3 regions of the Psychrobacillus sp. FSL K6-1267 genome follow, and region 2 is predicted to be linked to each of the others. Evidence: a T-box and tRNA genes for the amino acid it is inferred to sense, from the RefSeq annotation. Region 2 holds a T-box; the other regions hold tRNA genes.
What was found. The T-box of region 2 lies ahead of MHB55_RS12815 (valine--tRNA ligase). A T-box ahead of a tRNA ligase gene usually reads a tRNA of that ligase, here a tRNA-Val.
Positions count from the first base shown of each region.

Region 1: it has a tRNA-Val gene. The T-box ahead of MHB55_RS12815 (valine--tRNA ligase) is inferred to sense a tRNA for this amino acid. The anticodon was not compared.
Region 3: it has a tRNA-Val gene. The T-box ahead of MHB55_RS12815 (valine--tRNA ligase) is inferred to sense a tRNA for this amino acid. The anticodon was not compared.

Region 1 is NZ_JBBOOR010000001.1:3,961,059-3,963,309, forward strand. It holds gene MHB55_RS20295 (GNAT family N-acetyltransferase) at 10-588, opposite strand; tRNA gene MHB55_RS20300 (tRNA-Ala) at 701-773, opposite strand; tRNA gene MHB55_RS20305 (tRNA-Gln) at 795-869, opposite strand; tRNA gene MHB55_RS20310 (tRNA-Tyr) at 875-958, opposite strand; tRNA gene MHB55_RS20315 (tRNA-Val) at 980-1,055, opposite strand; tRNA gene MHB55_RS20320 (tRNA-Thr) at 1,163-1,235, opposite strand; tRNA gene MHB55_RS20325 (tRNA-Asn) at 1,243-1,317, opposite strand; gene MHB55_RS20330 (hypothetical protein) at 1,995-2,141, opposite strand.
Region 2 is NZ_JBBOOR010000001.1:2,509,553-2,511,803, reverse strand. It holds gene MHB55_RS12825 (hypothetical protein) at 173-946, shown strand; gene MHB55_RS12820 (hypothetical protein) at 923-1,114, opposite strand; T-box leader at 1,188-1,414, shown strand; gene MHB55_RS12815 (valine--tRNA ligase) at 1,459-2,251, shown strand, end outside.
Region 3 is NZ_JBBOOR010000001.1:96,002-98,252, reverse strand. It holds rRNA gene MHB55_RS00525 (16S ribosomal RNA) at 1-19, opposite strand, end outside; tRNA gene MHB55_RS00520 (tRNA-Ala) at 155-230, opposite strand; tRNA gene MHB55_RS00515 (tRNA-Pro) at 246-322, opposite strand; tRNA gene MHB55_RS00510 (tRNA-Arg) at 329-405, opposite strand; tRNA gene MHB55_RS00505 (tRNA-Leu) at 422-510, opposite strand; tRNA gene MHB55_RS00500 (tRNA-Gly) at 526-600, opposite strand; tRNA gene MHB55_RS00495 (tRNA-Leu) at 618-702, opposite strand; tRNA gene MHB55_RS00490 (tRNA-Lys) at 726-798, opposite strand; tRNA gene MHB55_RS00485 (tRNA-Thr) at 805-880, opposite strand; tRNA gene MHB55_RS00480 (tRNA-Val) at 894-969, opposite strand; rRNA gene rrf (5S ribosomal RNA) at 996-1,111, opposite strand; rRNA gene MHB55_RS00470 (23S ribosomal RNA) at 1,240-2,251, opposite strand, start outside.

The sequences.
Region 1 (2,251 bases), 1.5 Mb from region 2:
CGAGCAATTTTATGTATATTTATTCAATAAAAACTTTAGTTGTTTTTTAACCTCTGCCCACTCATAATCCACAATGGAGTATACCACTGTATTTCTAACTGTTCCATCAGACCTGATGCGTTCATTTCTTAACACACCTTCTCTGATACCCCCAATCCTTTCAATTGCTTGTTGAGATGGCAAATTTAGCTCATCAGTTTTAAACTGTACGCGGATCATACCAAGATCTTCAAAGCAATAATTGAGCAGCAAAAGTTTACATGTCGTGTTCACATGTGTACGTTGATATTGTTTTCCATAGAAAGTAGAACCGATTTCACAAGCATGATTAACTCGATCTATGTTATAAATGCGAGTAGTACCCATTATTTTTTTGGTAGTAGTGTGTTCTACTACATAAGCAATAGCATTTTTTTGGTCATTCATCTGCTCAATACCAGCTTGTAGCCATTGCCTTAACTGCTGCTCATCCTCTATCTTATTTAGCATATATTTAAATACGCTAGGCTCGTATAGCTCCCATAGCATAGATATATCCGATTCGGTTAATAACCTTAACGTAACGTCTTTATGAGTTAATTTTTCCACCGATTACACACCCTTTGTTCTTTTTTCTAATCATAACGCTTTTAGAGTATGATGAATATATTTTTTGAATCAAAAAAACTCTTCCCATATTAAATGGAAAGAGTTTTATAGATGGAGCCTAGCGGGATCGAACCGCTGACCTCCTGCGTGCAAGGCAGGCGCTCTCCCAGCTGAGCTAAGGCCCCACAATTTATGCTGAGTTGTAATGGCTGGGGTACCTGGATTCGAACCAGGGCATGACGGAATCAAAATCCGTTGCCTTACCGCTTGGCTATACCCCAATAACTGGTGGAGGGGGACGGATTCGAACCGCCGAACCCTAAGGAGCGGATTTACAGTCCGCCGCGTTTAGCCACTTCGCTACCCCTCCAGGCTAATCATAAAACATAAATGGTGGAGGATGACGGGCTCGAACCGCCGACCCTCTGCTTGTAAGGCAGATGCTCTCCCAGCTGAGCTAATCCTCCGTTGCTGTGTCCTAATTAAAAACCGGACAATAAATATTTTAGCATAAAGCTATCTTCAAAACAAGCACTTTTTTATGTATGTTTTCCCTGCTTTTAGTAATGAGAAAAGCTTCCAACCGGATTTGAACCGGTGACCTCTTCCTTACCATGGAAGCACTCTACCTACTGAGCTATGGAAGCATAAAAATGGCTCCGAAGGTAGGACTCGAACCTACGACCGATCGGTTAACAGCCGATTGCTCTACCACTGAGCTACTTCGGAACGTTCTTATCATTTAAAGTACAAATATAATTATAACAAGTATACTTTAAATTTCAAGCTTAATTTAGATATTTTCCCAATGAAATATTTAAAATGTAATATTATAGAATTTAAGGAGTTAAAGTAAAATATTTAGTTTAAATATGTGTCCTTTTTCTATATTTGGAATTATTTCATTGGAATTGCTTCACCATGTTATATTGGCCTTTAAATATTTAATTATACAGGGAAAGTTAGTTTAATTGATCCTTCTGAAATGGATAGTGTGTTTCCTGATGGCTTCGGACTGGTCTTTTACTTATAAGATAACCGAGGAGTTTTTTGAGAGGGATTGTCATGACTTACGTCACGACAATCCCTCTCTTTTTCGGTCATCCTATTGCATCGACAGTCCTGCGCCAACCTACAACACTCGAAACGTTTTTAATGCAGCTTTTGATAATAAGGGAATTGTTGTCCTTCCTACGAGTAGAGCGGCTACCGAAGATACAATTTCGGGAGCCATCCTATTTCTTTATAAGTGGAGAACTTTTTATCTTTTTATTAACAAGGCTATGTTAAAGAGAAAGGTTGATTTAAAATTCACAAAAAGTGAGCTAGGAAGTGTATCTTCAAGCTCATGCATTTACTGTCCATTTTACTAAAGTGATTATAAGTTAAAATAGGAAATAATGACTTCACCAAAGGGTTGAAATCAAGCGAATTATTACTCTTGGTATAAACATTATGATGTTCCAGACCACTTCAAATATTATAGAACCACCAATCTCACCTAAAATTTCTTTAAAAAACCCATCCTGCTTTTCTTTTTTTTTCTTTGCCATCCAACATCTCCGAATCCTCTAATTTATACCTTCGGTAACGAAACTGCCGCGTTAGTGTAACGTGAACACCTTCATAATTTTTTTCTATTTTAGCAAAAATATTCAGTATT
Region 2 (2,251 bases):
GTCTATTATAACAATACAGCAAAAATAACAAGAAATGCTCGATTTCGTACTTAGCGGTCTCGTCTGAATAAGTCCTTAATCAAAGTTTTGGAAAGCGAAGCATAAATGAAAGGTATTTTTCATATTTTCTTACGTTGAAACATAATTTGTCCTATACGAAGGAGGATGAAAAATGGAAGTGAAAAGTTGGGAAGTAAAGGAACAGTTTTGTTTTCCGCAAAGTTTTGGTGTACCAAAGGAAGTTAAGACAATTAAGGTGACTCCGCAATATTTTCAAGAGGAAATAGACGAAATGGTGCATATAAACGGTATTTATCATATTACATGTCATGTGGAGTTTGAAGAAGGAGAAGTTGAACACCATGCAACAAGCGAATTTACAGAAATTGAGGATTTAGATTTACAAGGAGAGCTGGGATATTTTGAATATGCTGTTCCGATGAGCGTAGAAATCAGTAAGGAGAGAATACAACAGGATACGTCTCCAAGTATTAGTGTAGAAAATATAAATTGTAAAGCAGAATCGGATGGAATTGAAATTGTCTGGTTTGTGAATTGTGAATACGAAACGTCAAGACCACTGAAAACAGAAGTGGTAATGACAGATCTAATAGAAGAGGAAGAAGAACAAACAGAAGTGGTAGAGGTTTTACCATTTAATTTTACCCAGGATGAAGAGTCAAGTGAAGATACAATGCAAGTTCAATTAGAAAGTGAAGAACTAGAAGAAGTAACAGTAGAGCCGTTAAAGCCAACACAAAGAGTAGTGAGTGCTGAGCAACAATCTACAAATGAGGATGATCAACAGGATCTGCCTAAAGTTGCTATAAAACATAATGAAACGGAAAGCTCAGTAGAAGGTGAGTCAGAACTGCAATTTATATTAGATTTAGAGGACGGATATACTAAGCTTTCCTTTCCATCAAATAATGTCCTTAAACAATAGAAATCCGAGAAATGCCAAAAAGACTAGCAAGATAAAATCCCATGTAGTAGGAACGATCAATACACGAACAAGTTGAAAGCAACCGATTGGTATAATGATGCCTTTTACGTAAAAACGAGTTCTTCGTAGCCAATCTGGCAGAAGATATGGGTTGTATCCTCTTTTCATAGTGTTTTCCTCCTTTCACAAGACTATGCTTGACGGCATATAATAATATCCTATACAATAAAAACAACTATATATGGATGCTATGAATGGGAAGAGTAAAATGACACGGTTATCTAAAGAAAGGAAACAATTTGCTGAAATGTTTCCGTTAGCCACCATTTGAAGGTAGCCCAAGAGCAGCTTTTGTGAACTAACAGTAGCAATTGCCGGTTTGAAGCCGTTATCTAATTGAGAGCGTGATGTGTTTTATTGCATCTGCGAATAAAGGTGGTACCGCGAACAAACTCCTTCGTCCTTTAGTGATGATAGGAGTTTTTTTATATTCTTTTTTAGGAGGAAACGATATGACAAACGAGACAAGGATGTCTACCAAGTATGATCCGCAGTCAATTGAAAAAGGTCGCTACGAGTGGTGGTTAAAAGGCAAATTTTTTGAAGCGCATCCAGAGAGTGAAAAGGAACCATATACAATTGTGATTCCACCACCGAACGTAACTGGGAAGCTACATTTAGGTCACGCCTGGGATACTACGCTTCAAGATATTATCATTCGTATGAAGCGTATGCAAGGCTATGATGCCCTATGGTTACCAGGAATGGACCATGCAGGAATTGCTACTCAAGCAAAGGTGGAAGAAAAACTTCGCGCTGATAATATTACTAGATATGACCTTGGCCGAGAAAAATTCGTTGAAGAAACATGGAAATGGAAAGATGAATACGCAGGGCATATTCGTCAGCAATGGGCAAAGCTAGGCTTAGGCTTAGACTACTCACGTGAACGTTTTACATTAGATGAAGGCCTTTCTAACGCAGTAAAAGAAGTATTCGTTAATCTATATAACAAAGGCTTGATTTACCGTGGCGAATACATCATTAACTGGGATCCAGCTACTAAAACAGCACTTTCGGATATTGAAGTAATTCATAAGGATATACAGGGTGCATTCTATCATATGCATTACCCACTTGCAGATGGTACTGGTTCGATCGATGTTGCAACAACTCGACCAGAAACAATGCTAGGGGATACGGCTGTTGCGGTACACCCTGAGGATGACCGCTACAAGCATTTAATCGGTAAAAAAGTAAAATTACCAATCGTTGGCCGTGAAATTCCAATCGTAGCAGATGATT
Region 3 (2,251 bases), 2.4 Mb from region 2:
GGATCAAACTCTCCATAATAGAGAACTTAAAAAGCTCATTTTGTTTTGCTGGCATCATCATTAAATGATGTCAAAAATTGTTTTGCGTCAATACAACCGAAGTTGTTTGATGCTATATGTCTTAACGTTTTGCATGTTCAGTTTTCAATGTTCATGGTGGAGCCTAGCGGGATCGAACCGCTGACCTCCTGCGTGCAAGGCAGGCGCTCTCCCAGCTGAGCTAAGGCCCCAATATTATAAATAACTGGTCGGGAAGACAGGATTCGAACCTGCGACCCCTTGGTCCCAAACCAAGTGCTCTACCAAGCTGAGCTACTTCCCGTATATATGGCGCGCCCGGCAGGAGTCGAACCCACAACCTTCTGATCCGTAGTCAGACGCTCTATCCAATTGAGCTACGGGCGCTAATGTTTCATAAAAGTGGTGCCGAGGACCGGAATCGAACCGGTACGGTAGTCACCTACCGCAGGATTTTAAGTCCTGTGCGTCTGCCAGTTCCGCCACCCCGGCACTTTGATGAATCTTTGGAGCGGAAGACGAGGTTCGAACTCGCGACCCCCACCTTGGCAAGGTGGTGTTCTACCACTGAACTACTTCCGCTCGGTTATTAAATTAAATGGTGCGGGTGAAGGGAGTCGAACCCCCACGCCTTGCGGCGCTAGATCCTAAGTCTAGTGCGTCTGCCAGTTCCGCCACACCCGCATATTTATTTCACAAAAAGTGAATGAGCCATGTAGGATTCGAACCTACGACCCTCTGATTAAAAGTCAGATGCTCTACCAACTGAGCTAATGGCTCGAAAAATGGTGCCGGAGAAAGGACTTGAACCCTCAACCTACTGATTACAAGTCAGTTGCTCTACCAGTTGAGCTACTCCGGCAGGAGTAAAGTTATGGTGGAGGATGACGGGCTCGAACCGCCGACCCTCTGCTTGTAAGGCAGATGCTCTCCCAGCTGAGCTAATCCTCCTGGGTAATATTAATTTCTTATTGCAAGCCCAGCGATGTCCTACTCTTGCAGGGGGAGACCCCCAACTACCATCGGCGCTGAAGAGCTTAACTTCCGTGTTCGGTATGGGAACGGGTGTGACCTCTTCGCCATCATCACTAGACTTGAATAATTTAATTGAAAGACAAGTTCTATTATAACAAGTTTGTAGAGTTTTACAAGCCTTATTATCAAAAAAATATTATTCTTTCAAAACTGAATAAACTGACATCATTAATAGAAACAAACAATTTGGTTAAGTCCTCGATCGATTAGTATTCGTCAGCTGCACGTGTCGCCACGCTTCCACCCCGAACCTATCTACCTCATCGTCTTTGAGGGATCTTACTTACTTGCGTAATGGGAAATCTCATCTTGAGGGGGGCTTCGTGCTTAGATGCTTTCAGCACTTATCCCGTCCACACATAGCTACCCAGCGATGCCCTTGGCAGAACAACTGGTACACCAGCGGTGTGTCCATCCCGGTCCTCTCGTACTAAGGACAGCTCCTCTCAAATTTCCTACGCCCACGACGGATAGGGACCGAACTGTCTCACGACGTTCTGAACCCAGCTCGCGTACCGCTTTAATGGGCGAACAGCCCAACCCTTGGGACCGACTACAGCCCCAGGATGCGATGAGCCGACATCGAGGTGCCAAACCTCCCCGTCGATGTGGACTCTTGGGGGAGATAAGCCTGTTATCCCCGGGGTAGCTTTTATCCGTTGAGCGATGGCCCTTCCATGCGGAACCACCGGATCACTAAGCCCGTCTTTCGACCCTGCTCGACTTGTAGGTCTCGCAGTCAAGCTCCCTTCTGCCTTTACACTCTTCGAATGATTTCCAACCATTCTGAGGGAACCTTTGGGCGCCTCCGTTACACTTTAGGAGGCGACCGCCCCAGTCAAACTGCCCGCCTGACACTGTCTCCTACCCGGGTTACGGGTATGGGTTAGAATTTCAATACAACCAGGGTAGTATCCCACCGACGCCTCCTCCGAAGCTGGCGCTCCGGGCTCTAAGGCTCCTACCTATCCTGTACAAGTTGCACCAAAATTCAATATCAAGCTACAGTAAAGCTCCACGGGGTCTTTCCGTCCTGTCGCGGGTAACCTGCATCTTCACAGGTACTATAATTTCACCGAGTCTCTCGTTGAGACAGTGCCCAGATCGTTACGCCTTTCGTGCGGGTCGGAACTTACCCGACAAGGAATTTCGCTACCTTAGGACCGTTATAGTTACGGCCGCCGTTTACTGGGGCTTC